DNA from 3 places in the Dongia sp. genome. Region 1 is predicted to be linked to each of the others. Evidence: riboswitches for the same ligand, from Rfam matches in the RefSeq annotation. Region 1 holds a riboswitch; each other region holds the start of a gene.
What was found. Region 1 has a riboswitch for cobalamin ahead of ACH2CY_RS05850 (CbtB-domain containing protein). Riboswitches for the same ligand answer to the same signal wherever they lie in the genome.
Positions count from the first base shown of each region.

Region 2: it holds a riboswitch for cobalamin, as region 1 does, so the genes downstream of both, cobG (precorrin-3B synthase) here and ACH2CY_RS05850 (CbtB-domain containing protein) in region 1, are expected to answer to the same signal.
Region 3: it holds a riboswitch for cobalamin, as region 1 does, so the genes downstream of both, cobU (bifunctional adenosylcobinamide kinase/adenosylcobinamide-phosphate guanylyltransferase) here and ACH2CY_RS05850 (CbtB-domain containing protein) in region 1, are expected to answer to the same signal.

Region 1 covers NZ_JAYRKD010000004.1:195,026-204,903, reverse strand. Annotated here, with positions in the region: gene ACH2CY_RS05880 (Tex family protein) at 1-2,273, shown strand, start outside; gene ACH2CY_RS05875 (DMT family transporter) at 2,280-3,200, opposite strand; gene ACH2CY_RS05870 (hypothetical protein) at 3,220-3,495, opposite strand; gene ACH2CY_RS05865 (hypothetical protein) at 3,942-4,328, opposite strand; gene ACH2CY_RS05860 (DUF1289 domain-containing protein) at 4,325-5,248, opposite strand; cobalamin riboswitch at 5,315-5,537, shown strand; gene ACH2CY_RS05855 (hypothetical protein) at 5,569-5,862, shown strand; cobalamin riboswitch at 5,929-6,146, shown strand; gene ACH2CY_RS05850 (CbtB-domain containing protein) at 6,188-6,382, shown strand; gene ACH2CY_RS05845 (CbtA family protein) at 6,395-7,144, shown strand; gene mobB (molybdopterin-guanine dinucleotide biosynthesis protein B) at 7,178-7,681, opposite strand; gene pgsA (CDP-diacylglycerol--glycerol-3-phosphate 3-phosphatidyltransferase) at 7,678-8,250, opposite strand; gene uvrC (excinuclease ABC subunit UvrC) at 8,361-9,878, opposite strand, start outside.
Region 2 covers NZ_JAYRKD010000009.1:57,170-67,047, forward strand. Annotated here, with positions in the region: gene ACH2CY_RS11490 (dipeptidase) at 1-297, opposite strand, end outside; gene ACH2CY_RS11495 (Dabb family protein) at 308-598, opposite strand; gene ACH2CY_RS11500 (VWA domain-containing protein) at 621-2,672, opposite strand; gene ACH2CY_RS11505 (LuxR C-terminal-related transcriptional regulator) at 2,953-4,044, shown strand; cobalamin riboswitch at 4,084-4,307, shown strand; gene cobG (precorrin-3B synthase) at 4,405-5,559, shown strand; gene ACH2CY_RS11515 (precorrin-8X methylmutase) at 5,560-6,189, shown strand; gene ACH2CY_RS11520 (precorrin-2 C(20)-methyltransferase) at 6,191-6,907, shown strand; gene cobJ (precorrin-3B C(17)-methyltransferase) at 6,904-7,650, shown strand; gene ACH2CY_RS11530 (cobalt-precorrin-6A reductase) at 7,617-8,375, opposite strand; gene cbiE (precorrin-6y C5,15-methyltransferase (decarboxylating) subunit CbiE) at 8,374-9,573, shown strand; gene cobM (precorrin-4 C(11)-methyltransferase) at 9,570-9,878, shown strand, end outside.
Region 3 covers NZ_JAYRKD010000016.1:92,065-101,942, forward strand. Annotated here, with positions in the region: gene cobN (cobaltochelatase subunit CobN) at 1-655, opposite strand, end outside; gene cobW (cobalamin biosynthesis protein CobW) at 782-1,813, opposite strand; gene cobU (bifunctional adenosylcobinamide kinase/adenosylcobinamide-phosphate guanylyltransferase) at 1,827-2,357, opposite strand; cobalamin riboswitch at 2,438-2,633, opposite strand; gene arsC (arsenate reductase (glutaredoxin)) at 2,677-3,021, opposite strand; gene moaD (molybdopterin converting factor subunit 1) at 3,055-3,306, shown strand; gene ACH2CY_RS16785 (molybdenum cofactor biosynthesis protein MoaE) at 3,311-3,772, shown strand; gene ACH2CY_RS16790 (TerC family protein) at 3,853-4,617, shown strand; gene ACH2CY_RS16795 (branched-chain amino acid aminotransferase) at 4,765-5,658, opposite strand; gene ACH2CY_RS16800 (MarR family winged helix-turn-helix transcriptional regulator) at 5,759-6,250, shown strand; gene ACH2CY_RS16805 (response regulator) at 6,261-6,977, shown strand; gene ACH2CY_RS16810 (ATP-binding protein) at 6,977-8,317, shown strand; gene ACH2CY_RS16815 (calcium-binding protein) at 8,327-9,878, opposite strand, start outside.

The DNA of each region.
Region 1 (9,878 bases):
CGCAGGTCACCGCCACGGTCGAATTGCTGGACGGCGGCGCGACCGTGCCCTTCGTGGCGCGCTATCGCAAGGAAGCGACCGGCGGGTTGGACGACACGCAGCTCCGCACCCTGGACGAGCGGCTGAAGTATCTCCGCGAGATGGACGAGCGTCGCGGCGCGATCCTGAAGAGCATCGAAGAGCAGGGCAAGCTCACGCCCGCGCTGAAGGAACAGATCGACGCCGCGGATTCCAAGGCGCGGCTCGAAGACCTCTACCTGCCCTACAAGCAGAAGCGCCGCACCAAGGCGCAGATCGCCCGCGAGGCCGGGTTGGAGCCGCTGGCCGACCTGCTGCTCAATGATCCGACCAAGAGGCCGGAAGACGAGGCCGCGGCCTATGTCGATGCCGAAAAGGGCGTCGCCGATGTGAAGGCGGCGCTGGACGGCGCGATGCAGATCCTGATGGAGCGCTTCGCCGAGAATGCCGACCTGGTCGGAAGCTTGCGCGACTTCGTCTGGAGCAATGCCAAGCTCAGCTCCAAGCTGGTCGAAGGCAAGGCGGAAGCCGGCGCCAAGTTCTCCGATTATTTCGACGCATCCGAGGCCATCGCGAAGATCCCCTCGCACCGCGCCCTCGCCTTGCTGCGCGGCCGCAACGAGGAGTTCCTGACCCTGTCGCTGGTGCTCGATGAAGAGCCGAAGGGGAAGGAGCTCGGGCCCTGCGAGCGCTCGATCGCCGCGCGCTTCGGTATCATCGACAAGAACCGGCCGGCGGATGCCTGGCTGCAGGAAGTGGTGCGCTGGACCTGGCGGGTGAAGCTGAAGCTGCAGATCGACATCGAGCTGATGACCCGGCTGCGCCAGGCGGCGGAGACCGAGGCGGTGCGGGTCTTCGCCTCGAACCTCAAGGACATTCTCATGGCGGCGCCGGCCGGCGGGCGCGCCACGATCGGGCTCGATCCGGGCCTGCGCACCGGCGTCAAGGTGGCGGTGCTGGCGGCGACCGGCAAGGTGCTGGAGACCGCGACCATCTATCCGCATGAGCCGGCGCGGAAATGGGACGAGTCGATCGCGATCCTGGCCGCCCTCGCCGCGCGGCACCAGACCGAGTTGATCGCCATCGGCAACGGCACCGCCTCGCGCGAGACCGACAAGCTGGCGACCGAGCTGATCAAGCTGCATCCCCAGTTGAAGCTGACCAAGATCGTGGTCTCCGAAGCCGGCGCCTCGGTCTATTCGGCTTCGGAATATGCCTCGAAGGAGCTGCCGGCGCTGGACGTGACCCTGCGCGGCGCGGTCTCGATCGCGCGGCGGCTGCAGGATCCGCTGGCCGAGCTGGTGAAGATCGACCCGAAATCGATCGGCGTCGGCCAGTACCAGCATGACCTCAACCAGACCCAGCTTTCCAGGTCGCTGGATGCCGTGGTCGAGGATTGCGTGAACGCGGTCGGCGTCGATGTGAACCTCGCCTCGGCCAAGCTGCTGGAGCGGGTCTCTGGCCTCAACGAGGGCTTGGCGCAGAACATCGTCGCCCATCGCGACCAGAACGGCCCCTTCGCCTCGCGCCAGGACCTGCTGAATGTGACGCGGCTGGGGCCGAAGGCCTTCGAGCAATGTGCCGGCTTCCTCCGCGTGCGCGACGGCGCCGATCCGCTGGATTCATCGGGCGTGCATCCCGAGGCCTATCCGCTGGTGCGGCGCATCCTGAAACACCTGAAGGCCGATATCCGGGCTGTGATCGGCGATGGGAGCGCACTCAAGAGCATACAGCCGGAGCAGTTCGCCGACGAGAGCTTCGGCGTGCCGACCGTGACCGACATCCTGAAGGAGCTGGAAAAACCCGGCCGCGACCCGCGGCCCGAGTTCAAGACCGCCAGCTTCAAGGACGGCGTCGAGGAGATGAAGGACCTCACGCCCGGCATGCTGCTGGAGGGCGTCGTCACCAACGTCGCCAATTTCGGCGCCTTCGTCGATATCGGCGTCCATCAGGACGGTCTGGTCCACGTCTCCGCCCTGGCCGACCGCTTCGTGAAAGATCCGCGCGAGGTGGTGAAGCCCGGCGACATCGTGAAGGTCAAGGTGCTGGAGGTCGATCAGAAGCGCAAGCGCATCTCCCTCACCATGCGCCTCAGCGACGAGGCGGTGAAGCGCCCGGCGTCGCAGGGCGATCGCCCGCTGACCCAGCGCGACCGCCAGCACATGACGGAGAAGCCGAAAGCCGCACCCGCCAAGGCCTCGGACAACGCGCTGGCGGCGGCCTTCAGCAAGGCCGGGTTCATCGTGCGGAAGTAGCCGCGTCTAAGCTATCGTCAGCGCGGTGCCGACGATGGCGAGCGCCGCGCCGGCCCAGGCCAGGGGACGCGGCATCCGGCCGCTTCTGAGCCAGACCATCGGCAGGATGACGACCGGCGTCATCGACGAGAGCGTCGAGACGATCCCGACATCGCCGGTCTCCAGGGCCGCCATCAGCAGTGACATGCCAAGCGCCGGGCCGAAGAAGGCGGCTGCGATCGCCACCAGCAGGTCCACCTTTCGGGCCGGCGCCGTCCGGCGGCGCACCGCCGGCAGGATCAGCAGCGCCCAGATGCAGAGCACTGCCAGTCCGCTGCGAACCGCCATCGCGGTGAAGGGCTCGACGCCGGAAGCCATGGCCGGCCGGGCCAGCAAGGTGCCGATCGCCTGGCCGAGCGCCGTCACCGCGCCCAGCGCAATGCCGGCGAGCGTCGCGCGCTTTTCGTCGGGCGCGGGAGTCTCGATCGGCTGCTCGTCCGAGAGAGGGATCATCGGCGCCGGCCGGCGCCGGCGCACGCCGATCGCCACCAGCACGCCCAAGAGGATCAGCGCGACACCGAGCCCCTGGCGCAGATTGATCGTCTCGCCGAGCGCGAGATAGCCCAGCGCCAGCGCGAAGGGCGAGGTGAGCGTGAACAGCAAGGCGGTGACGCGCGGCCCCGCGGCATAGATCGCGGCGAAATAGGTGGTGCTGGCCAAAGCGATGCCGACGGCGCCCGAAGCGGCCAGCGCCCAGATCTGCCAGCTTCCCAATGTGGCCCAACCGCCGACGATGGTGGCGGCGAGCGCCGTGATCAGCAACCCGGCGGTGAGCTGCCAGCGCGCCAGCCGCATCAGCGGCACACGGCCGTTCAGCTCGTTGATGAACATCGAGCTCAGCGCGATGCAGGTGGCGGAGCCGAGGGCCAGCGCTTCGGAGATGAACATTCGAAGTCAGGCGCCTGCCTTATGATCCGGCGGCGCAGCTCTCCGGGCCGGACACCGCCACCCGATAGATGATGTCGAGATCGTTGGCCCAGGCCGACATCATGCAGTCGGTGTTCGGCTTCCTGAACTGGTAGAAGAGGGTGCCGTTGAGCAAGCGCGTCTTGCTGACCGGCAAGCCCCATTCCTCACGGGTCTGGAATACCGGGGAACCCTGGTATTTGTGGCTCTGCATGGCGCCGTACTGGGTCGACGGCGTGCAGGCCGTCGTGGCGAGCGCCAGAACACCGATTGCCATCCACCGCCGCTGCAGCACGCATCGCACTCCGTTTCAGCCAGGAGCGCATTCTACACCCAGGGACGAGATTCGGCGTCAAGCTCCGCGCCGGAACCCGACACACCCTTGAATGAGGGCGGGTCGATTTTCCGCCCGCCCGGCAGGATGGGGCGGCCGCGCCGGGCCGCGCCGCCTCCGCTCAGGCCATGGCCGCCTGCTTCAGCCGCTTGGGCAGCAGGAAGTCGATCGCCGCGAAGGCGACGATCGCCAGGCCCGTCAGCGGAAGCACGATCGCCACCGCGAGCCCGATGGGCAGAATGCCCCGCGGGATCCGGTAGTCGCCGGGATAGCGCGGCGCACCGAGCGCGCCGGCCCGAGGGACGGCGCCACGGCGGGCGGCGTCCCGAACGATTCGGGATTCATGATTCAATTTCTCTAAAAGGTACGAAGCGAAAGCGGCGATCGGATCAGGCCGCTTGCGGTGGACCTTGGGAGAAGAGGTTGGAAGGATAGAGCGAGAGGGGCGCCGGAATCGCCGCGGCGCGCCGGACCGGCACAGCCTGATCCTTGGCGCGCGGCAGGAACGCGATCGCGCCGTCGGCCGGCATGGCGAGCGGCACCTGGAAAGCCATCGCGCAGCTCGGGCCGCAGAGCTGGCACTTCTGCGGATGGTCGGACGGCGCCGCCGGCGCCTGGTCGCCTTGCGACCTGCCCGGCCCACAGAGATGGGCGTCGAGCTCGGCCTGCAGCGGATCGGCCGCGACCGCGAAGGCGGGGATGAGCGCGCCCAGCAGCAGTGCATAGGCCGCGAGCAGGCCGATGCCGAAACGATGCCGCCGCACCCGTCCGATCATGGGCGGCAAGCCTCGTATTCCGGCGGGTTGCGCGGATAGAAGGTGGCGCAGAGCGCATAGGCCTCCGGCAGGTCGACATCCGTCGGGGTCGCGCGCTGCAGGGCGAGGTGTCCCGGCAGGAGGTGGGTGTGCGGCCCGTCCGGCGACTTGCCGCCGGGTGGCGGGATCGGCGTCGCGACCTCGATGCGGCCGAGCGGGCTTTCGACCACGCGGGTCGGGTTCGACTCCAGCAGCAGCTTGCCGCAGCGTTGCAGCACTGCATCGAGCGGCAGACCGACGGCGGCGTTCAGCGCGGCATCGAGCGCCGGCGACGCGCTGCGCAGCAGGAAGCGCATATGGTCGCGGCCGAGGCCGAGATCGAAGAGATTCTCGCCGCGATGCGCGGGCTGGATTGCCGCCGTATCCGGGCCGCAGGCGGTCAGCAGCAAGCTCGGCGCCGACAGGATGCGCGGGCGCGGGATGACGATGAAGATCGCCCGCACCCCGCCCGCGGCATCGGGATCGCGCCATTGCAACGCGCGGAGATCGGGGCGCGGCGTGAAGCGCAGCGCCCCGCGCGCGGTGACGGCGCGCAGCTCGGGCTCGACCGAAACCTCGGCCGGCTCGCCGGCGCCGAACGTGAACTCTGCGGAGGCGCCATGGCAGCCGGCCACCCAGGTGCCGCTGCGCCGGAGCAGCGTGTCGGCGATGAGGCCGGCGACTTCGTCCGGCAACCAGGGCAAGCGCGTGACGGCGATGCCGAGTTGATCGATGCGCGGCGGCAGCGCCGCCCAGATCGCGCGCTTGCGGTCATCGCCCGCCTTCGACCATTCGGAGATCTCGGCCGACGAACGCGCACAGCCGAGGCAATAGCCGCTGACGTCGTCAACTTTGCAGATGCCGGTGCAGGGCGAGCCGATCGGGCGAACCTCGATGTTCATGGTGCGGCAGACTAGCGCCTGATCCGCCTGCGATCGAGTCGCATCTTGACCGGCAAGCTGCGTCTCTCTACCAAGAACGCCGATGGTTCCTCGCCGCAGCAATGGGGCGGGGATAATAGGGAACACGGTGCGATGCCGTGGCTGCCCCCGCAACTGTAAGCGGTTCGTCGAACATCCATGCGGCCCAGCGTTCAAGACCTGGGCCGCGGCCACTGAGAAAGCCTCTCGGGAAGGTGGATGCCGACAACAACCGCGAGCCAGGAGACCTGCCATCACCCATGCAACTCTTCTTGCCGGCGGGGCGTCCGGAGAAAGAAAACATGTTCCGGCCATCTTCCCTCGAGCGTTCCGTCGACCGCCTGGCGGCGCTCTTCACCCTGTCCACCAAGAGCAACGGCGAGCTGCGCCTCGAGGTCTTGCGCTGGGTGCTCGACCTGCCGCCGGAGATCGACCCGGCGCTGGCCGCGCAGGCCCTGATCGGCCGGCAAGCGCGCGGCCAAAGCGCGCCGCTCTGCGATTTCGCCCAAGCGATCCTCGCGGAGCTGGGGCGTTCGGACCGCGCCCGGCTCGCCGCGATCCCGCAGGCCCGGCGCCGCCATGCGGCGCTAACGTGACCGAATGAGTCGCTGTCGCGCCAAGTTCCGGCCCTCGCGCCGGATTGACGCTTTGCCGGCCGAATCCTTATAATTCCCGGCGATGGTGCCCCGACGGATGAAGTCCAGGGGCTTAAAAGGGAACACGGTGCGGACGACCCAAAAGGGGCCAATGCCGTGGCTGCCCCCGCAACTGTCAGCGGCGAGCCGAGCGTCACTTATGACCACTGGAGGAAACTTCGGGAAGGTCGGCGCAAGGCGGAGACCCGCGAGTCAGGAAACCTGCCATCGGGAGTGAGACCTGCAACCGCGCGACGGGGATGTCGCGCCAGATAGGAGACTTTCGATGACTTCCGCCACCACCCAGACCCGCATCAACACCGCCACGATCAGCACCACCCGGTCGAAGACCCTGATCGCCGCCAGCATGGCCGCCTTCCTCGGCGCCTTCATGATCTGGGGCGTCGGCATCTCGCATATCGCGGCGGCCCATAACGCGGCCCACGACACCCGCCACTCCAACGGCTTCCCCTGCCACTAAGGGGCTAGTCACATGCAGATGTTTCGGCGGCTGTTCATCGCAGCCGCGAGCGCCGGGCTATTATCCGGGCTCTTCGTCACGCTGGTGCACAACGTGACGACAGTCCCCATCATTCTTCAGGCCGAGGTGTTCGAGAGGGCCGCCGAGGAACAATCCGCCGCTGCCGATGCCGCAGCGACGGAGGAAGGGCACGACCATGACGCCGCGGGTCAATCGGCCGAGGGTCATGCGCATGACGGCGAAGCCTGGGAGCCGCAGGACGGGTTCGAGCGCACTGCCTTCACCGCCCTGGCCGATCTGCTGACCGGCATCGGCTTCGCCCTGCTGTTGCTCGCCGTCTATGCGGTCTCCGGACGGGCGATCGATTGGCGCCAGGGCGTCTATTGGGGTCTCGGCGGCTTCGTGGTCTTCATCCTGGCCCCCAGCATCGGCCTGCCCCCGGAGTTGCCCGGCAGCGCCGTCGCGGATCTCACCGCCCGGCAGATCTGGTGGGTCGCGACCGTGGCGCTGACCGCCGGCGGGCTCGGCCTGCTGTTCTATGTCCGGGAACCTAAGCCGCTCTGGGTCGTGGTCGCGTTGGCCATGATCGTGGTGCCCCATGCGATCGGCGCACCGCAGCCGGCGGAATACGCCGCCGCGGCGCCGGAAGCCCTGCAGCACCGCTTCGTCGCGGCCACGATGATCGCGCAACTGCTGTTCTGGGCCGCGCTCGGGCTGCTCAGCGGATATTGCTACAAGCGGTTCGTCGCGCCGGCCGTTTGATCGATTGTAGGCCCCGGCACGTCGTGTCGGGGCTTACGCCTTCCCGAAACCGCAATGCCGCATCACGAAATCGGCGATCGCGCCGATATCGTTGAGGTCGATGACCGGCAGCTTCGTCTCCGGCTTCGGCCCGTCGACCAGCACGGCGACGATGTTCGGGTCCTCGACGGCCAGCAGCGGCTTGCCGTTGGCCTCACGGTAGATCTCCAGCTTGTCGTGACCTTCGCGCTTGAAGCCTTCGACCAGCAGCAGATCGACGTCGCTCATATGCCGCATCAGCTCCTGAGACGTCGGCTCCGGGCTGCCGCGATGCTCATGCATCAACGCCCAGCGGTTGCCGGAAGCGACCAGCACCTCGGTGGCGCCGGCCTCGCGGTGGACATAGGAGTCCTTGCCGGGCGTATCGACGTCGAAGGCGTGGTGCGCGTGCTTCATGGTGGAGACCGTGATGCCGCGGCGAATGAGCTCGGGGATCAGCTTGGCGAGCAGGGTGGTCTTGCCGGCCCCGCTCCAGCCGGCCAGGCCCAAGACCTTCACTTCTTCGCGTCCGCGCGGTCGTCTTCGGCCATATGCTTGATGCCGACCCGGAAATAGTCGTAGCCGGTGACCAGGGTCAGCGCCGCGGCCAGCCACATCAAGCCTTCGCCGACCAGCTGGACCGGCCAGCCCGGCATGACGTCGCCGACGATCAGGAAGCCGACCGCCACCATCTGCATCGTGGTCTTCCACTTGGCCAGCATCGAGACCGGCAGGCGGACCTTCAGCTCGGCCAGGTATTCGCGCAGGCCGGAGACCAGGATCTCGCGGCAGAGGATGATCAGCGCCGGCAGGACCACCCAGCCGGAGATCTGGCCATGGGCGGTCATCGACATCAGGATCGCCGCCACCACCAGCTTGTCGGCGATCGGGTCGAGGAAGCGGCCCAAGGCCGAGACCTGGTCCATCCGCCGGGCGATATAGCCGTCGAAGAAATCGGTGATGCAGGCGACCGCATAGAGGATGAAGGCGATCCAGCGCAGCCACGGCTGGTCGAAGAACAGCAGGGCCGCGATCAGCGGGATCGCGGCAATCCGCGACAGGGTGAGGATATTGGCGATGTTGGTCATGACGTTTGGCGCACGTCTTCTTCGCTGTTCCGGGGAAAAAATAGCAGGTCGAATCCGGCCTGTCATAGTCACGAATCGGGGCTGAAATGCGGCGAATCAGCCTCCCTCACTCAGCCACCGTGGAAGTGATCGTAGATCTTCTTCGCCACCGCCTCGGAAACCCCCGGCACCGCCGAGAGATCCGACAGCCCGGCCTGGGACACCGCCCGGGCCGAGCCGAAATGCAGCAGCAGCGCCTTCTTCCGCTTGGCGCCGATCCCCGGCACGTCGTCCAGGATTGAATGCCGGATCTCCTTGGAGCGCTTGGCCCGGTGCGCGCCGATCACGAAACGGTGCGCCTCGTCGCGCAGCCGCTGCAGGAAGTAGAGCACCGGGCTCTTGGGGTCGAGGCTGAACGGCTCGCGGCCCGGCATGAAGAAGCGCTCGCGTCCGGCATTGCGGTCCGGCCCCTTGGCGATCGAGGCCACGCAGACATCGGCGATGCCGAGATCGGCCATGACCTGCATCACGGTGTTGAGCTGGCCCTGGCCGCCGTCGATCAGCACCAGGTCCGGCCAGAGGCCCTTGTCGCGATCCGGATCCTCCTTCAGCGCGCGGTTGAAGCGGCGGGTCAGCACCTGCCGCATCATCGCGTAGTCATCGCCGGCGGTAACCGGGGGCCGAGCCGGATCGATGGTCGCAATCGCCTGCTCCAGCGAGGCATTGGGCTCGACCTCGAAGCGCGGCATCGGCGCTTCCGCAAGCCCTTCGGGACTCTGGGGGCCATCGGGCATCTCCGGCGTCTCCTCCTCCGCTTCCTCCTCCTTCCGCGTCACGTCGCGGATCGAGTATTTGCGGTACTGGTTCTTCATGAAGCCTTCCGGCCCGGCCACGATCATCGCGCCATAGGGATTGGTGCCGGAGATATGGCTGTTGTCGTAGACCTCGATCCGCTTCGGCGGCTGCTCCATCTTGAACAACTCGGCCAGCGCCGCCAGCAGCCGGGTCTGCGAGGCCGACTCCGCCATCCGCCGGGTCAGCGCGTCCTTCGCGTTCAGCAGCGCGTGATCCAAGGCCTTGCGCTTGTCGCCGCGCTGCGGCGCCAGGATCTCGACCTTGCGATTGGCGCGCAGAGACAGCGCCTCGGTCAGCAGCGCGGCTTCCGCCGGCATCTCGTTGACCAGGATCAGCTTCGGCGGCGTCTTGTTCTCATAGAACTGGCCCATGAAGGCCGCCAGGATGTCCTTCACCTCGGCCTGACGGTCATGGGCCGGGAAATAGGCGCGGCTGCCGTAGTTGCTGTTGTTGCGGAAGAAGAACACCTGCACGCAGCTATGGCCGGACTCTTCCTGGTGCGCGGCGATGATGTCGGCTTCTTCCACATTCTCCAGGTTGATGTCCTGGCGGCTCTGGATCGCGGCCAGGGCCTGGATGCGGTCGCGGAGCCGCGCCGCCTTCTCGAACTCCAGCGCATCGGAGGCCTGCTGCATCTCGGCGGACATCCGCAGCTTCACCGCATCGCTCTTGCCGGTGAGGAATGAATGCGCCTCCTGCACCAGCCCATGGTAATCGGCCTCGGTGATGCGTCCGACGCAAGGGGCCGAGCAGCGCTTGATTTGGAACTGCAGGCAGGGCCGGGTGCGCGCGGC
Region 2 (9,878 bases), on a different contig from region 1:
GAAGCCCAAAGCCAGCCGGCCTTGCCGCTTTGCTGCCAGGATCTCGTCCGCGCTCGCGGCGAAGACGAGGCCGGGCCGCGAAGCGATATGCGCCTTCACCTTGGCGATATGGCGCATCGTCTCCGCGAGAGAGTTCTTCGGCATGCTGACGGTCAGCGAGACGAAATCGAATCCGGCCGAGTGGAACTTCGGCAGGGTGACGTCCTGGTCGATCATATAGGGCTCGAACCAGGGTAGGGTCATGTCGCAGACCACAGCCGCGTCGAGGACCGCGGCGACTTCTTCCGCACGCGCCATCGGATGACCCCTAGAGCCGCGTGTAGTCGATCTCCAGGAAGTCGGTCACTTCCTTCTTCCAGCGGTCGCGCACGAAGGCGACGTGGTCGGGATGCTGGTCGTAAGTGTCGTAGCCGGCCTGGTCGTCGAACTCCATCGAGAAGCCGAACTGGTAGTCGTTCTTGCGGCTCACCTGTTTCAGCTGCTCGAACTTCCGCACCGTCGGGATCTTGGCGAGGATCATCGCGTCGGCCAGGAACTTCTTCTCCTCCGCCGAGCCCTGGGCATGCTTCAAGCTGAAGACGACGGTGTGCCGGATCATTGGTGATTCCCCTGGGATCTTGTTACTTCAACCGGAACTCATAGGCAGCGATATAGCCACCGCCCCAGTCGCTCTTCAAGATCACCTTCAGGTATTTCGCCGTCACCGGGGCGAAGGTGAACCTCTGATAGGGCGACTGCATCAGCTTGATGTTCTGGGTGGTGAAGGTGCCGATCGAGCGGAAGCTGCCGGCCGGTCCCTCGTCGCCGACCTGAAGCTCGAACTCCTTCACGTTGTAGGGGATCTGCTCCGGGATCAGCATCTCGAAGTTGCTGAAGGTCGCTGGCGCGCCATCCTTGAACTGCCAGACGCCCTCGCCGTCATAGGTGACGACGCGCTCCTCGCTGCCGTCGGTGAGCTTGGCCCATTCGTCATTCGGCGCCGCCAGGATCGTGCCGCCGTTGGCCGGCGCCAGCAGATCGACGCCGCTCGCGCCGGCACTCGCCGCCTGGGTCTCGCCGCCGGCATCGGCCGGCGCGGCACCGCCCGGCACGGCGACCTGCTGGCCGGGCATCTGTCCGACCAGCGGGGCGGCCGCAGGCGCCATCGCGCCGTAGAGCCGCAGGTCATAGGCCGCGATATAGCCGCCCCCCCAATCGGACCTGAAGGCCACTTTCAGATACTTCGCGGTGACCGGCGCGAAGGTGAAGGCCTGGTAGGGCGCCTGCATGAACTTGATGTTCTCGGTCGTGAAGCTGCCGATCGGGCGGAAGCTGCCCGCGGGTCCTTCGTCGCCGGCCGAGAGCTCGAACTCCTTCACGTTGTAGGGGAGGGTCTCGGCGATCAGCATCTCGAAACGGTCGAAGGTCGCCGCACCGCCGTCCTTGAAGCCGAACACGCCCTCGCCGTCATAGGTAACCGCGCGATCGGGGCTGCCGTCGTTCAGCTTCGCCCATTCGTCGTTCGGCGCGGAGAGCAGGGCGCCGCCATTCTGCGGCGAAAGCAGGTCGATGCCCTGCGCAGGAGCAGGTTGCGGCGCCGGCGCGGCGCTCTCGTCTACTTTGCCATGGGCGCGTAGTTCATAGGCCGCGATATAGCCGCCGCCCCAATCGGTGTTGAACGCGATCTTGAGGAAGCGGCCGGTCACCGGCGGGAAGCTGAAGCGCTGATAGGGATCCTGCATCAGCTTGATGTTCTGCGTGGTGAAGGTGCCGACCGAGGTAAAGGCGCCGGTCGGGCTCTCGTCGCCGACGAAGACCTCGAAATCCTTCACGTTGTATCCGCTCTTTTCCGGGATCAGCAGGTCCACGCCGGTGATGGTGGCCGGTTTGCCGTCCTTGAAGCCCCAGACGCCGATCCCGGCATAGGTGACGGCGCGTTCGTCGTCCTTGCCGTCGTTCAGCTTCTGCCATTCGTCGTTGTTGGCGGCGATCAGCTGGCCGCCGTTCCTCTGCGCCAGGATGTCGTCGTCCGGCGCTTTGGGCTTGGCGGCGGCCTTGGCGACGGTGGCGAGCGCCGTGGTCAGCGCGGCGGCGTTCTTCGCGTCATAGTAAGTACCGCCGGTCTCGGTCGCGACGCATTCGATCAGCTTGCGCTGCTCCGGCTTCAAAGTAAATCCGACCACATTGACCTTGAGATCCAGTCCCGCCGCCTTGATCGCCGACGCGGCGGCGCAAGGATCGCCTTTGCATTCCTCGATCCCGTCGGTCACCAGGATGATGGCGTTCTCCTGGCCCTTGAAGGCGAGGAAGGATTTCGCCGCCATCTCCAGCGAGGCCGCGATCGGCGTCTCGCCCTTCGGCGTCAGTTCCTGGATCCGCCCGGCGATGCTGCCGGCATCCTCGGCGCCGATCGGCGCGACCAGTTCCATGTCCTTGCAGTCCTTGGCCTTGCGATGGCCATAGGCGAGCAGGCCGAGCCGCACTTCCGGCGGCATCGTGGCCAGGGTCTCGGCCAGCACGCGCTTGGCCGCGGTCATGCGGGACTCACCTTCGACCGCCTTCTTCATCGAGCCGGAGGCATCGACGATCAGCATTACGTTCCGGGTCGTGCCGTCATCTTCGGCGCGTGCGGGGAAACTGCCGAGCAAAAGCACCAGCGCCAGAACCGCCAGCGACCTGAAGCCAGTTTTCATTGTCCCGCTCACCCGTTGACGCGCCCCCGACTGCGCGGCGCGACTATAACATGGCGTGGCGCATTGTCTGGCCTCGAACCGGATAACCGCTTCGCGCCCAATCTCCGATTCCGATCCTTGTGACGATCGCAAGAAGATGAAACCGAAGCACACCTGGGTGCGATGGTTAACGCGACCAAAAGTGTCGCCGTGATCCCGCAATTAGGGCACGATGGCGGGGTCGGGGCGCGGTCCCCCCTATGGCAGGGTGCGGCCGCAGGTTGATTACCAGAGGCGCAAGATGCGCACGATGCTTTCGTTGGATGGCATCCGGGCGAGCGTCGACGACCTGGTCTCTGCGGCGATTCTCGCGGATGGCTGGGAAGAAGCGCTGGTGCATTTCGCTATGGCGGCGGGTGCACGCGACGCCGTGCTGATGCGGAATGAAGCGCGCAAGATGGTCACGGCGATCGTGACCCCGGAATGCGCGCGCGCGGTCGCGGATTTCGCCGCCGGCCGCACGCCACCGAACTCGCGCTATCAGCGGATCGGTACGCATTATGTCGGCTTCCGCATCGATCAGGACGACTATTCCGCCGAAGAGCTGGCGCGCGACCCGTTCTACCAGGAGTTCCTGCGTCCGAACGGCGTGTTCTGGCATGCCAACACGGTGCTGGCGCCCGGGCCGGACGAATATATCGAGCTGAGCCTGAAGCGCCGCGTCGAGCATGGGCCTTTCCAGCCGGCGGAGCGCGCGATGCTCGACAGCGTGCTGCCGGAGCTCCATGCCGTTGCCCGCATCGCCAAGGGCGTGCTCGACGCCGAGGCGCGTGGCATGGCCGGGATGCTCGGCCGGCGCGGCGGCGCGATCGTCGAGCTGGATTCCTGGGGGCGCGTGCTGCCCGGCCAATCGGCCGGCGAGGTCGATCCGGCCTCGCCGCTGCGCATCCTGCGCCGTCGGCTGGTGGCGGGAGATCGGGTGTCGCAGCTCGCGGTCGACCGCGCGGTGGCCAGTGCGGTCTCCCGGCCCGGACGGCTGGGGGTCGCGGCGCTGACCAATATCGAGGGCCGGCGCTACCTGCTGCAGGTCCATCCGGTGCCGGGCCGGGCGCGCGATGTCTTCGCCTCGGCCACGGCCTTGGCGCTGCTGGTCGAGCGCGACCGCGATCCGGCGGCACTGCGGCCCGATCTCACCTGGATCCGCAATGCCTATGGTCTCACCGAGCGGGAGGCGCATGTCGCGGCCTTGCTGGCCGAAGGCCTCGACATCGAGGCGATCGCCGCGCGGCTGAAGATCCAGCCCAGCACCGCCCGCAGCTATCTGAAGGACGCCCTGCAGAAGACCGGCGCCACACGCCAGGCCGAGCTCGTCGCGCTGCTCGCCCACGTTTGAGCTGCGGCGCTGCCAGCGCTTGACAAGGTGACCGGCCGAGCCTCAGTTACGGGCGCTGGTTCCTGTCCCGATCGATTGAAAGGGGCAGGTGAAAAGGGAATGCGACAGGCGCCGCTTCGGCGCCGAAGCGCAGCCGCCCCCGCGACCGTGACCGGAGAGGTCCGCCACTGCCACTGGCCGTTCGGCCGGGAAGGCGGCGGGACCGACGAGCCAAGGCTCGAAATCCGCAAGCCGGGAGACCTGCCAGCGCATGATGTCACGGGCGAACGGGGTTTTTCGCGGCCGGCTTAGGACGATGCCTTGCGCATCCCCGGCCGCCCCCTTCCGCCGAACAAGAAAGGCGTCTCGACCGGAAGGGCGATGAACGATCCGCGGATATATGGTTGGTGTCCCGGCGCGCTGCGGCCCATGCAATCCGGCGACGGCTTGGTCGTGCGGCTGCGCCCGCCGCTCGGGCGCCTGACCGGCGAGCAGGCGCGGCGGATCGCGTCCCTCGCCGCCGCGCATGGCAACGGCCAGATCGATCTCTCGTCCCGCGCCAACCTGCAGCTCCGCGGCGTCACGCCGGAGACCCATCGCCCCTTGGTCGAAGCGCTGCAGGCGCTCGACTTGGTCGATCTCTCGGTGGAAGCGGAGGCGCGGCGCAACCTCGTGGTGACGCCGTTCTGGGAAGCGGATGACGACAGCGCCGCGATCACCCGGGCTTTGACGACGCGCTTTGCGGCCGATGATGCGCCGACTCTCCCCGGCAAGTTCGGTTTCGCGGTCGATTGCGGGCCGCGCCCGCTGCTGGCCGGCACCTCCGCGGATATTCGCATCGAGCGCGGCCGCGAGGGCCTGATCTGCCGCGCCGACTCAATCACCTCCGGTTGCCCCGTCACCCGCGACACGGCCGCCGAGACCGCTTTGGCCTTTGCGCGCTGGTTCCTGGACAGCGGCGGCGTGCAGGAGCAGCGCGGCCGCATGGCCCGTCATCTCTCGGCCGGGGCCGCGCTGCCCGCGGCGTGGCGGCAAGACCCGGCGGCCGAACCGGCGCCGCGTCCCGGACCCGGGCTCTGCGCGCAGGGCGCGCTGGTGGCAATCGAGTTCGGGCGGATCGACGCGGAGACGCTCGCCGCCCTGGCCGCGATCGGGCCGCTGCGGCTGACGCCCTGGCGGATGCTGCTGATCGAAGGCGCCGCTGCGCTTCCCGATCTCCCCGGCCTGATCCGCGACGCCGGCGACCCGCGCCTCCTGCTGGAGGCTTGCACCGGTGCGCCGACCTGCCTGCAGGGCCTCGCCGAGACCCGGCCGCTGGCCCGGGCGCTGGCGCCGTTCCTGCCGGAAGGGGCGCGCCTGCATGTCTCCGGCTGCGCCAAGGGCTGCGCCTGTTCCGGCGCTGTCGACCTGACACTTGTCGCAACCGGTCCAGATCGGTTCGACCTGATCCGCTACGGTCGCCCCGGCGATCCCCCCGAACGCCGGGACCTGACACCGGACGACCTCCTGAAGCTGCCTGGAATCCTGCGAGCCTGAATGCCCTACGCCTACGAAAAAGACGGAGCGAAGATCTACGCCCAGAGCTTCGCCACCATCCGCGCCGAAGCCGACCTCGCACGCTTCTCGAAGGACGAGGAGCCCGTGGTGGTGCGGATGATCCACGCCGCCGGGCTGGTGGGGCTGGAGCGCGATGTCGCGTTCACGCCCGGCATGGCGGCGACGGCCCGGGCGGCGCTCGCCGCCGGCGCGCCGATCCTCTGCGACGCGCGGATGATCTCGGAAGGCATCACCCGCGCGCGGCTGCCTTCCGACAACGCGGTGATCTGCACCTTGCAGGACCCGCGCGTGCCGGACCTCGCACGCGACATGGGCAACACGCGCTCGGCGGCGGCGCTGGAACTCTGGCGCCCGCATCTCCAGGGCGCGCTGGTCGCGATCGGCAACGCGCCGACCGCGCTGTTTCATCTCTTGAACATGCTGGAAGACCCGGCTTGCCCGCGGCCGGCGGCGATCATCGGCTGCCCCGTCGGATTCGTCGGCGCGGCGGAGTCGAAAGCGGCGCTGATGTCCGCAAACGTCGTGCCGGCGCTGGTGGTGCAGGGGCGGCTGGGCGGCTCGGCGATCACCGTCGCCGCCGTCAACGCCCTCGCCAGCTGGAAGGAATAGAATGGGCAAGGTGATCTGCGTCGGCCTCGGCCCCGGCGATCCGGAATTGATGAGCGTGCGCGCCGACCGCCTGGTCCGCGCCGCGCGCCATGTCGCCTATTTCTGCAAGGAAGGCCGGCAGGGTCACGCGCGGCAGATCGTCGACGGCATTATTTCGCCCGACGCCGTCGAGTATTCGATGGAATATCCGGTGACCACCGAGATCCCGCTCGACGACCCTCGCTACAACGAAATGATGGCCGCCTTCTACGCCGACTGGTCGGCGAAGATCGCGACCGTGGCGCGCGACACCGACATCGTCGTGCTCTGCGAGGGTGATCCCTTCTTCTACGGTTCCTTCATGCATCTCCACGCGCGGCTGCAGGGCAAGGTCGAGATCGAGATCGTGCCGGGCATCACCGGCATGTCGGGCTGCTGGACCAGCACTGGCCAGCCGATCACCTGGGGTGACGATGTGCTGACCGTGGTGATGGCGACCTTGCCCGAGGCCGAGCTCAGCCGCCGCATCGGCGATACCGACGCGCTGGTGGTGATGAAGATCGGCCGCAACCTGCCGAAGCTGCGCCGCGCCCTGGAGAAGAGCGGCAAGCTGCAGCAGGCCTGGCTGATCGAGCGCGGCACCATGCCCGGCCAGAAGGTGCAGCGCCTGGTCGATGCCGGCGAGAGCGTGCCCTATTTCTCGATCGCCGTGGTGCACGGCCAGGGTCGCAGGCCGTGAGCGGCTGGCTCGCCGTCGCTGGGCTCGGGCCAGGCAATGACGCGCTGGTGACGCCCGAGGTGCAGGCGGCACTCGCGGCCGCGACCGACGTGGTCGGCTACACGCCCTATGTGGCCCGCGTCGCGCCGCGGCCTGGCCTGGCCCTGCATCCCTCCGACAACCGCGTTGAGCTGGAGCGCGCGACGCACGCGCTGACCATGGCCGCGGCAGGGCAGGGCGTGGTCGTCGTCTCTTCCGGCGATCCCGGAGTCTTCGCCATGGCTTCGGCTTTGTTCGAGGCGCTGGAAGCGGGGCCCGCGGAATGGCGCGATCTCGACATCCGCATACTGCCCGGCATCACCGCGATGCTGGCGGCTGCCGCGCGGCTCGGCGCCCCCCTCGGCCATGATTTCTGTGCCATCAACCTGAGCGACAACCTGAAGCCCTGGGACGTGATCGCGCATCGTTTGCGCATGGCGGCGCGCGGCGGCTTCGCGATGGCCTTCTACAACCCGCGCTCCAAGTCGCGGCCGCACCAATTCGCTGAGGCGCTCGACATCCTGCGCGCCGAATGCGGCAACGACCGGCTGATCTCCTTCGCCCGCAACGTCAGCAAGCCCGACGAGCGGCTGGAGACGGTGACGCTCGGAGAAGCGACGCCGGAGATGGCCGACATGCGCACGGTGGTGATCGTCGGCAATGCCGAGACCCGGCGTGTCGGCCGCTTCGTCTACACGCCGCGTTCGGCCGGCGGTGCCGCATGATCCAGCCAGTGCAGCACTGCGTCGATCGTGCCCGCGACTCGTCGTGGCGGAATCGCCGGCCGGTCGATCAGGATCACCGGAATGCCGAGCTTGCGGGCGGCATCGAGCTTGGCGCGCGCCCCCTCGCCGCCGGAATTTTTCGCGACGATCAGTTCGATGCGATATGTCTCGAGCAAGGCCCGGTCGCTCTCTTCGGTGAAGGGCCCGCGCGCGATCACCGCCTCGGCCTGCGGGAAGGGCAGGGGATCCGGCGCCGCATCGACCAGGCGCAGCAGATAGAAATGCTCGGGCCGTGCGGCGAAGGCCTGCAGGTTCTGCCGGCCGATGGCGAGGAAGACGCGGGTCGGAGTCTTGGGCAAGGCTTCCACCGCCGCCGCGATATCGGTAACCCGCGTCCAACGGTCCGCGGGCGCCGGCGACCAGGCCTCGCGCTCGAAAGCGCAGAGTTCGACGCCTTCAACCTGGCAGGCGGCGACCGCATGGGCGCTCATCTGCGCGGCGAAGGGATGGGTCGCGTCGATCACATGGGTGATCTTCTCGTCGCGGAGGTATTGCCGCAGCCCATCGACGCCGCCGAAGCCGCCGACCCGCATCGCCAGCGGCTGGCCGGCCAAGGCATGCGTCCGTCCGGCATAGGAGAAGATCGCGTCGGCGCCGCGCGCGGCGAGCGCGTTGGCGAGTCGGCTGGCCTCGGTCGTGCCGCCGAGCAGAAGGATGCGTGTCATGGCTAATTCTGGGCCTGATGCCTGGCTGAGTATCATCGGTCTCGGCGAAGATGGCCTGAACGGCCTGACCGCGGCAAGCCGCTCCGCACTCGACCGGGCGGAAATTGTCTTCGGCGGCCCGCGCCATCTCGAATTGGCGGGAGTCGGCGCGCGCGGCCGGCCCTGGCCCGTGCCTTTCTCGGTGGCACCAGTCTTGGAATTGCGCGGCCGCCGCGTCGCCGTGCTCGCCTCGGGCGATCCCTTCTGGCACGGTGCCGGCGGCACGCTCGCCGCGCATCTTTCGTCAGAGGAATGGCGCGCCTTTCCATCGCCCTCGACCTTCTCGCTCGCCGCGTCGCGCCTGGGCTGGCGCTTGGAGGAGGCCGTTTGCCTCGGCCTCCATGCCGCGCCCTTCGAGCAGCTCGTCCCCATCCTGTCGCCCGGCGTGAAGGCGCTCTGCCTGCTGCGCGACGGCGCCGCACCGGCGGCTTTGGCCGCATGGCTGACCGCGCGCGGCTTCGGCGCGTCGCAGCTCCATGTGCTGGAGGCGCTCGGCGGACCGCGCGAGCGGCTGCGCCAGGCAACAGCGCAAGATTTCAATCTCACCGACGTCGCCGCGCCGGTGGCCGCGGCGATCGACACCGCCGGCGCCAAGGGCCTGCCGCGCGCCGCCGGCCTGCCCGATGATCTTTTCGCCTCGGACGGCCAGATCACCAAGCGGCCGATCCGCGCGCTGACGCTCTCCGCCTTGGCACCGCGCCCCGGCGAAACTCTCTGGGATGTCGGCGCGGGCTCGGGCTCGATCTCGATCGAATGGCTGCTCGCGGCACCCGCGACCCGGGCGATCGCGCTGGAGCCGCTCGCCAAACGCTGCGCCAATATCGGCCGCAACGCCGCAGCCTTCGGCCTCGCGCATCGGATCGACATCGTCGAAGGCGGTGCACCCGATGCGCTGAAAAGTCTGCCGAAGCCCGATGCCGTCTTCCTCGGCGGCGGCGCCTCGGAAGCCGTGCTGCAGTATTTGTGGGACCAGCTCGTACCCGGCGCGCGGATCGTGGCCAATGCGGTCACCCTGGAGACCGAGGCGCTGCTGACCGACTGGCACGCGCGCGTCGGCGGCCACCTGCTGCGGGTCGAGCTGGCCGATGCCGCGCCGCTCGGTCGGATGCGTGGCTGGGAGCGGGCGCGGCCGATCATTCAATGGAGCGTCACCCGATGACCGTGCATTTCATCGGCGCCGGCCCCGGCGCCGCCGACCTCATCACCTTGCGCGGCCGCGACCTGATCGCCGCCTGCCCGGTCTGCCTCTATGCCGGATCGCTGGTGCCCGAGGCCTTGCTCGCGCATTGCCCGCCGGGCGCGCGCATCGTCAACACCGCGCCGCTCACCCTCGACGAGATCGTCGCCGAGATCAAAGCCGCGCACGAGAAGGGCCAGGATGTGGCGCGGCTGCATTCCGGCGATCTCGCGGTCTGGTCGGCGATCGGCGAGCAGCTGCGGCGCCTGCGCGCCGAGAATATTCCC
Region 3 (9,878 bases), on a different contig from region 1:
TCGGCTTCAAGGTGCCGGCCTGCATCAGCGCGCGGTAGAAGACGATCGCCGCAGCCGGCCGGCCGGTGCGCCAATGCCACCTGAGATCGGCGAGATTGGTGACGGTTTCACCCCGCCAATAGAGCCCGGCCTTCAGCAGCGGCCGCGGCTCCAGCCATTCGGCATCGCCGCCGATCAGGCTCGCGGCATGCAGCAAGGCCTGCTGCGCGTTCTCGATTCCGCCCTCGGTGCAATAGCGCCAGAGCCGATGCGCGTTTTCGGGCGGCAGCGTGGTGAAATCGGCAAGCTCGGGATCCGGCTGGTCGTCGCCCGGCAGTACCGCCAGCGGAATATTGTTGGCGCGGCAGGTCGCGGAGATCTCCTCCAGCCCATAGGGCCAGTAGCGCCGCCCGCCGATCAGCCGCACAACGACGAGCTTCGCCTGCGCGATGATGTCCTCGACATAGGCGTCGACCGAGAGGTGGTGCTGGAGCATGAGCAGATTGGCGAGCCGGAGACTCGGCTTCGGCTCCGGCAGCGCGGCATGGGCCGCGGCGAGACAGGCGAGCTCGGTATCCGCGGCGGACAGGATGACGATCTCGCCCGGCGTCTGGCCGAGGTCGATCGCATTTGTTCCGTCGCTGATTTCACCGGGCTTCGCGGCGAGAAGATGCATTACGCACCCCCACCTCGGCCCTCCCCCGATTCGGGGGAGGGAGAAGAAAGGACTCGCTCTAGTCCGCTCCCCCGAATGGGGGGAGGGCTAGGGTGGGGGTGCGAAAGGCCGGCGCAGTGCAAAGTTTCAGCCCTTGACCGCCGCTTCGATCGCCGCGCGGTCGAGGCCTTTGAGGCCGATGACCACGAGCCGGCCCTTGCGTGCCTCGTCGGAACCCCAGGCGCGGTCGTAGTAATGCTGGATGCGGCCGCCGACGCCCTGCAGCACCAGGCGCATGTCGCGGCCGGCCACGTCGAGGAAACCTTTGACGCGCAGAATGTCATGGGTCGCGATCGCCGGCTTCAGGCGCGCCAGCAATTCCTCCGGGGCTTTGAGCACCGGCATGTCGATCTGGAAGCTCTCGAACTCGTCATGATCATGGTCCTCGCCTTCGAGCTCGTGATGCGAGAAGCGGGTGTCGAGGTCGTCTTCCGCCGCGGCACCGAGACCCAGCAGCACCTCGGGATCGATCGCGCCGAAGCTGGAGAGGACCAGCTTGGCCTTGCGCTTCATCTCGCGGTCGATCACGTCCTTGGCGGCGGTGCGGTCGTCCGGCGACATCTGGTCGTTCTTGTTGAGGATGATGAGATCGGCGCTGTTGATCTGGTCCTCGAACAGTTCCGCCAGCGGGCTCTCATGATCGAAGGACTCGTCGGCCGCGCGCTGTGCCGCGACCGCTTCCGGATTGTCGGCAAAGCGGCCGGCCGCCGCGGCCGGGCCGTCCACCACCGCGATCACGCCGTCGACCGTCACCCGCGTCCGGACTTCCGGCCAGTTGAAGGCGCGGATCAGCGGCTTCGGCAAAGCGAGGCCGGAGGTCTCGATCACGATATGCTCCGGCGGCTGCGGCCGGTCGAGCAAGGCGGTGATGGTCGGCAGGAAGTCGTCGGCGACGGTGCAGCAGATGCAGCCGTTGGCCAGCTCGACGATATTCTCTTCCGGGCAATCCTCGATGCCGCAGCCTTTCACAATCTCGCCATCGACCCCGAGCTCGCCGAACTCGTTGATGATCAGCGCGATGCGGCGCCCGCGCGCGTTGCGCAGCAGATTCTGGATGAGACTCGTCTTTCCGGCGCCGAGGAAGCCGGTCACGATGGTTGCGGGGATCTTCGTCGTCATAGAACTTCTCTTCTCACTTCAATTTCATCGGAAGTCCGGCGGTCACGAACACCACGTGATCCGCCTTCTCCGCCAGGCGTTGATGCAGGATGCCGGCGAGGTCGCGGAACCGCCGGGCCAGCGCATTGTCCGGGACGATCCCCTGGCCGACCTCGTTCGAGACGAAAACCACCGGCCCGCCGAACTGCCCGAGCGCGGCGACCAGGCCGGCGATCTCGGCCTCGACGTCCCGCGCCTGCCCCAGGAGATTGCCGAGCCAGAGCGTCAGGCAATCCACCAGGACCGCCGCTCCCTGTTCCGTTTCGGCCTTCAAGGCGCCGGCGAGATCGAGGGGTTCCTCGACGGTCCTCCAATCCGAATCGCGGCGCTCGCGATGAGTCTTCACCCGCGCCGCCATCTCGTCGTCAAGCACCTCGGCGGTGGCGAGATAGGTGCGGCGGCCGGGATGGCGATCGACCAGGGCTTCGGCATAGCGGCTTTTCCCTGAGCGCGCGCCGCCCAGGACCAGGCTTACCGGCGGCAAGGGCGTGATCACGCCGGACATGCCCAGGGACAGCTTGGGTGCAGGGGCAGAAGATGGAGACTTCGACAAGGTGTTGCGCTCCTCCCGCCGAGGCGCCGACCGTTATAAAGAGCGTTCGCCGAGGTCTCCTGGCTCGACCGCCGGATCCCGCGCCTTCCCGGCCCAGTATACGGCCAGTGGTTTCCATCGGGTCCGTTGCCCGGACGCACTACGCCCGGGCCTGGTCCTACAGTTGCGGGGGCAGCGCCGGCATCGGACCGGCTTCCCTCCCTGCGAACGGCCGGAAACTAGCAGGAAGCCCGGGGCGGTGCAGCAAAATCCGCCGAGAAGGTTAACGGGCTCAAACCGTCTCCCAGACCCGCTCCGGCGGCCGGGCGACGACCGCGCCCTTGGGCCCGACCACGATCGGGCGCTCGATCAGGACCGGGGTTTTGGCCATGGCCTTGATCAGGGCTTCGTCGCTGGTCTTGTCGGTCAGCTTCAACGCCTCGAAGGCCTCGCCTTTCTTGCGCAGGATGTCGCGCGGCCCGACTTTCAGCTTCTTCAGCAGGGATTTGATTCCCGCCTCGTCCAGGGGGGTCTTCAGGTATTCGACCACCTTGGGTTCGTGGCCCTTTTCCTTCAGCCAGCCCAGCACCTTCTTGGAAGTGCTGCAATTCGGGTTATGGTAGATGGTGACGGCCATGGACCTTCCTCGCGCCCTTATTAAGTAGAGATCATGAAGCTGCTTTATTTCGCCTGGCTCCGCCAGAAGATCGGCAAGGCCGAAGAAACCCTCGACGTTCCCGCCCACGTGAAAGAGGTCGGGCAGCTGCTCGACTGGCTGGAAAGCCTCGGCCCCAATTACGCGACCGCGCTCAAGGAGCGCAAGGCGGTGAAGGTCGCGGTCAACCAGGACTATGTCGGCCTGACGCATCCGGTGAAGGCCGGCGACGAGGTCGCGCTGTTCCCGCCGGTGACCGGCGGCTGAAGTCGTGACCGTCCGGGTCCAGACGCAGGATTTCGACATCGGCGCCGAGCTCGAGAAGCTCGCCGCCGGGAATCACCAGGTCGGCGGCGTCGCGAGCTTCATCGGCCTGGTGCGAGACATCGCGCCCGAAGGCTCGGGTGCCGCGTCCTCGATGACCTTGGAGCATTACCCCGGCATGACCGAGAAGCGTCTCGCCGAGATCGAGGCCGAGGCGCAGCGTCGCTGGCCCTTGTCAGCAACGCTGATCATCCACCGCTACGGCCGGCTGGAGCCGGGCGACCGGATCGTGCTGGTCGCGACCGCCTCCAGCCACCGCGAAGCGGCGCTGGAATCCTGCGCCTTCCTGATCGACTGGCTGAAGACCGAGGCGCCGTTCTGGAAGCTGGAAGACGGCCCCGAAGGCGCCCGCTGGGTCGAGGCCAAGACCAGCGACGACGCCCGCAAGGCGGCCTGGCTAAGGAAGTAGCCGGCTCCCAGCTTGAAATCTTCCTGACAAACCGCCAATTCTCCATTTCCTGAAACGGCCGACCGGGGCGACCGCTTCCCATGTCCGACTACATGCTCCTTTTGACGGATCCTGCCGTCATCCTCAGTTTCGTCACGCTGGCGGCGCTTGAGATCGTCCTCGGCATCGACAATCTGCTGTTCGTGCAGATCGTCGCCGGCCGCGTTTCGCCGGATAAGCAGCGGCTCGCCCGGCGCCTCGGGCTGGCCTTGGCCCTGCTGACGCGGCTCGCGCTTCTGGCCTCGATTTCCTGGGTGGCCGGACTGAAGGAGCCGATATTGACCGTCGACTGGTTCGGGCCGGAGCACGCCTACGACCTCTCCTGGCGCGACATCATCCTGCTGGGCGGCGGACTGTTCCTACTGGCCAAGTCGACCACCGAGATCCATCACAACATCGATGTCGCGCACGAGGAAGAAGGGACGAAGAAGACCTATCTGACCCTCGCTTCCGCCGTGGTGCAGATCGCGATTCTCGACATCGTCTTCTCGCTGGACAGCGTCATCACCGCGGTCGGCATGTCGGATCATCTGGAGGTGATGGTTGCCGCGGTCGTGACGGCGATGATCGTGATGATCGCGGCGGCGAATGCGGTCGGCGATTTCGTGGACAAGCATCCTTCGGTGAAGATGCTCTGCCTCGCCTTCCTGCTGCTGATCGGCGTGGCGCTGCTGGGCGAAGGCCTGCACTTCCAAATCCCGAAGGGCTACCTCTACTTCGCCATCGCCTTCTCGGCGGGCGTCGAGGGCCTCAACCTCTGGGCCCGCGCGCGCAAAGAGGCGGCAAAGAAGAAGGCCGCGGCATAGCCCGAGTCCGCTGCATAAGCGGATATTCGCACCCCCACCCTAACCCTCCCCCGATTCGGGGGAGGGGATTGCAGCGAGACTGTGATCTTCTCCCTCCCCCGAATCGGGGGAGGGCCGGGGTGGGGGTACGCGACTTCGCCCGCGTTGCTACGCCGCCGCGCTGTTCTCGTGCGCGCGGACTTCCTTCAGGTAGTCCTCGCGCAGCTGCCGCGTCACCGGGCCGACCTTGAACTTGTAGTCGCCGACCTGGCCCACGGGTGTCACTTCCGCCGCGGTGCCGACCAGGAAGACCTCGTCGGTCTTCGCGAGCTCGTCCGGCATGATCGCGCGCTCGACCACTTTGAGCTGGCGGCGGCGGGCGAGATCCATGACGGTCTGCCGGGTGATGCCGTTCAGGAAGCAGTCCGGCGTCGGCGTGTGAACTTCGCCGTTCTGCACCAGGAAGACGTTGGCGCCGGTGGCTTCGGCAAGCTGGCCGCGATAGTCGATCATCATCGCGTCCTGATAGCCTTCCGCTTCGGCCTCATGCTTCGAGATCGTGCAGATCATGTACAAGCCCGCAGCTTTCGAGGCGGTCGGCGCGGTGTTCGGCGCCGGGCGCTGATACTTCGCCCACTTCACGCGGATGCCCTTCTCCAGCAGCTCCGGCGAGAAATAGGCCGGCCATTGCCACATCGCAATCGCGCAATGAATCGTGTTCTGCTGCGCGGCGACGCCCATCATCTCGCTGCCGCGCCAGGCCAGCGGCCGGACGTAGCAATCGACCAGGCCGGCGCGACGGATCAGTTCTTCCTTCGCCGCGACCAGCTCCTGCACCGCATAGGGAATCTTGAAGCCCAGGATCTCGGCCGACTTGTGCAGGCGCTCCGAATGCTCGCGTGACTTGAAGACCTTGCCGCCATAGGCGCGTTCGCCTTCGAACACGCAGGAGGCATAGTGCAATCCGTGGGTCAGGACATGGACCTTCGCCTCGCGCCAGGGCACGAACTTGCCGTCGTACCAGATCTCGCCGTCGCGATCGTCATAGGGGACCAGGCTCATGGTAAGGTTTCCTCCGGTCAGGCTTCTCAGGTTATAAAAGCATCGTATCTGGGCTGAATTTAGAAGCTTCGGAAAAATAAGTCAACAGTGCTGACATAAAATGGCTGAAGTGAAATCGCCGCTCAATCTGCTGTTCCTCCGGGACGACGACCTGCGCCAGGGGATCGAGCTTTTGTTCTTCGCCTACCGGGACTTCACGGCGAAAGCGGACGAGACCCTGCTGCAATACGGCTTCGGCCGGGCGCATCACCGCGTGATCTATTTCGTCGGGCGCAACCCAGGCATGACGGTTTCGGAACTGCTCGACATCCTGAAGATCACCAAGCAGAGCCTCTCCCGCGTGTTGAGCCAGTTGGTGCGCCAGGGTTTCATCACCCAGCGCCCCGGCTCGACCGATCGGCGGCAGCGACTCTTGAGCCTGACCGACCGCGGCGCCGAGCTCGAAAGGAAGTTGACCGAGGAGCAGCGGGCGCTGGTCGCCAGGGCCTATCGCAGCGCCGGCGCCGAAGCGGTCGAAGGCTTCCGCAAGGTGCTGCTCGGCCTGATCAACGAATCCGATCGCGAACGGTTCAATCCGCAAACCCGGCGGTAGGATAGCGGGCATGAGCGACCAGCCCCATATCCTCGTCGTCGATGACGACCGCCGGATTCGCGATCTCACCGCGCGATTCCTCTCCGAGCAGGGCTTCAACGTGGTGACGGCGAACGACGCCGCCGATGCCCGCGACAAGATGAAGAGCCTCGCCTTCGACCTGCTGGTGCTGGACATCATGATGCCGGGCGAGAACGGGCTCGAGCTCACGGTCAGCCTGCGGGCCGAAAGCGACGTGCCGATCCTGCTGCTGACCGCCCGCAGTGAGACCGAGGACCGCATTGCCGGCTTCGAGACCGGCGCCGACGACTATCTCACCAAGCCCTTCGAGCCGAAGGAGCTGGTGTTGCGGATCCAGTCGATCCTGAAGCGCGCCCGCACCGCGCCGCGCGCGGCGCCGCAGCGGCGGGTGATCAAATTCGGCGAGTTCCTGTTCGAGCTCGACCGCCGGCGCCTGTTCCGCGGCGAGGAACCGGTCTATCTGACGGAAGCGGAGACCGAGCTGCTGGCCGAGCTTTGCAACCGCGCCGGCGAGGTGGTCAGCCGCGACGAGCTTACCTCCTCCTCCGCTTCCGAGACTGAAGAAGCGGCCGCGCCGGAAGCCGCGGGCAGCCGCCAGGTCGATGTCCAGGTGACGCGTCTCAGGCGCAAGATCGAGGCCGATCCGCGCTTCCCGCGCTACCTGCAGACGGTGCGCGGCCGCGGCTATCTGCTGCAGCCCGACTGATGTTGGCCCAGGCGCGCGAGTTCTTGGCGGCGGTGGAGCGGCTGATGCCGCGGACCCTGCTCGGCCGCTCGATCATCATCATCGTGACCCCGGTGATCCTGCTGCAGGCGATATCGGCCTGGGTCTTCTACACCAGCCATTGGGACACGGTGACAAGGCGGCTCGCTCAGAGCGTGGCCGGCGACATCGCCTATGTGATCCGCCAGCTGCCACATCCGATCGATCCAAGGCAGGCGCAGCAGGTCTTCGCCATCGCCAAGGACATGATGGACGTGAAGCTGGTGTTCAAGCCGGGCAAGATCCTGCCCAACGACCCCACCATCACGCGGCAGAACCTGGTCGATCGCTCGCTCTCCAAGGCGCTGGAGGATGCGCTGAAGCGGCCGTTCCTGATCGACAGCCGCTCGCAGCGCAATTACATCGAGATTCACGTGCAGCTGGCCGAAGGCGTGATGCAAGCGCAGGTGCGCCGCCGCCGCCTGTTCAGCTCGACCACCTATCTCTTCTTCCTCTGGATGGTCGGGACGTCGCTGGCGCTGCTCGCCTTCGCCACCATCTTCATGCGCAACCAGGTGCGGCCGATCAAGCGGCTGGCCCAGGTCGCCGACGATTTCGGCCGCGGCCGCGAGATCCGCGACTTCCACCCCAGCGGCGCCAACGAGGTCGAGCTCGCCGGCCATGCCTTCAACCTGATGCGCGACCGCATCCGCCGTCAGATCTCGCAGCGCACCGAGATGCTGGCCGGCGTCAGCCACGATCTGCGCACGCCGTTGACCCGGATGAAGCTGCAGCTGGCCCTGATGGGCGGCAATCCCGAAGTCGCAGACCTCAAGAAGGACGTCGACGAGATGGAGCGCATGATCGGCGGCTATCTCGCCTTCGCCCGGGGCGAAGGCACCGAACGCGCGGTCGACGCCGATCTGGTCGAGCTGGTGACCGACGCGGTCAACGATGCCCGGCGCGAGGGCGCCGCCATCACGCTCGCGACACCGACCCAGAAGATCATGCTGCCGCTGCGCCGCGACGCGCTGCGGCGCGCGCTGGCCAATGTGATCGGCAATGCCCGCCGCTATGCCGACCGGATCGAGGTCTCGATGCGCAGCCGCGGCCACGGCGTAGATGTCATCGTCGATGACAACGGCCCGGGCATTCCCAAGGCCCAGCGCGAAGACGTGTTCCGCCCGTTCTTCCGCCTGGACTCCTCGCGCAACCCGGAGACCGGCGGGACCGGCCTGGGGCTCGCCATAGCCCGCGACATCGTGCGCACCCATGGCGGCGAGATCACCTTGCACGATTCACCGCTCGGCGGGTTGCGCGCGATCCTCCGGCTGCCGAGCTAAGCACGGCCTTCAGAACAATACGTTGGTGGCGACGTCTTCGCCGACCTTGAGCGTGTCCGTGGTGTGGATCTCCGCGATCTTGGTGTCGAGGAAATTGTTGCCGTCGGTGTCGATCCAGACATCGACCACCGCGCCGTTATCGACCAGGCCGACGCGCGCCTCGCGATCCTCGACATCGACCCCGAGCTTGTCGAAATAGAGGTTGAGGTCAAGATAGTCCTGGCCGCCGGTCTTGTCGCCGTCGAAGCCCAGGATGATGTCGAAGCCGTCCAGCTTGCTGGCATAGGAGACCACGTCGTTGCCGGCGCTGACATCGATCGTGTCGTTGCCGCCTTCGCCTCTCATCCAGTCATCGCCGTCGCCGCCGATCAGCGTGTCCGCGCCGTCGCCGCCGAACAGCCAGTCGCTGCCGCCCGCGCCGTCGATCTTGTTGGCGGCCTTGTTACCGATGATCATGTTATGCGCATCGTTGCCGGTGCCGCTGATGCCGGCATTCCCACGCAAGGTCAGGTTCTCGACATAGTCCGGCAGCGTGTAGGCGAAGGCCTCGCTCAGGACCGTGTCAAAGGTGCCGCCGGTGCTGGTCTCGACCACGACATCCTTGGAATTATTGACCATGTAGGTGTCGTTGCCGTCACCGCCGATCATCGTGTCGTAGCCGGTGCCGCCGTCGAGCGTGTTGTCCTTGGTGTTGCCGATCAGGGTGTTCGCCAGCGCGTTGCCGGTGCCAACCAGCGCGCCGCCGGTGAGCGTCAGGTTCTCGACATAGGCCGACAGGGCAAAGTCCTTGGTGCTGATCACCGTATCGGCCCCGCCGCCATCCTTCACCGACTCTGTCTCGGTGACCACATCGCCGGGATTGTCGACGTAGTAGGTGTCGTCTCCGAGGCCGCCCCACAGGGTATCGGCGCCGATGCCGCCGTCGATGACGTCTTTGCCGCCGGCACCGAAGATGTCGTCGTTGCCGGCCTTGCCCAAGATCGTGTTGTTGCCTTCATTTCCCCACAGCGCGTTCCAGCTGGCGTCGCCCGCGATCGAGAGATCGGCCGCACCGAGCAGCATCACGTCCTCGATGCCGTCGAAGGCCTTGAGGTCGAGGTTGACATCGACGGTCGCCAGGACGGCGTCACCCGCGTCGCCACCGGTCTCCACAATCACGTCGGTCAGGCTGTCGATCACGTAGACGTCGTCGCCCTTGCCGCCGGTCATCGTGTCGCTGCCGGCCCCGCCATCCAGATAGTCGTCGCCGTTGTTGCCGTTGAGCTTGTCGTTCCCGGCATAGCCCATCAGGGTGTCGTCCTGGTTGGAGCCGGTGATCGTGTCGTCGCCGTTGAAGACGGCGGCGAGGAACCCTTGCGAATCGCCCGCCAGGCGATAGGCGTTGAAGCTCGCCGCCGACAGCGAGAGGTTGGCGATCTGGAAATCGAAAGCCCCGGTGACGATGCTGGTGATGGAGGTGATCGTGCCGCCGGTGAGCGCGCCGTTGCTGTAGGTGAGGCCGACGCCCTGGACCTCGACATAGGTGCTGGGATCGAGGTTGCTGGGGCCGGTCCGCCAGTTC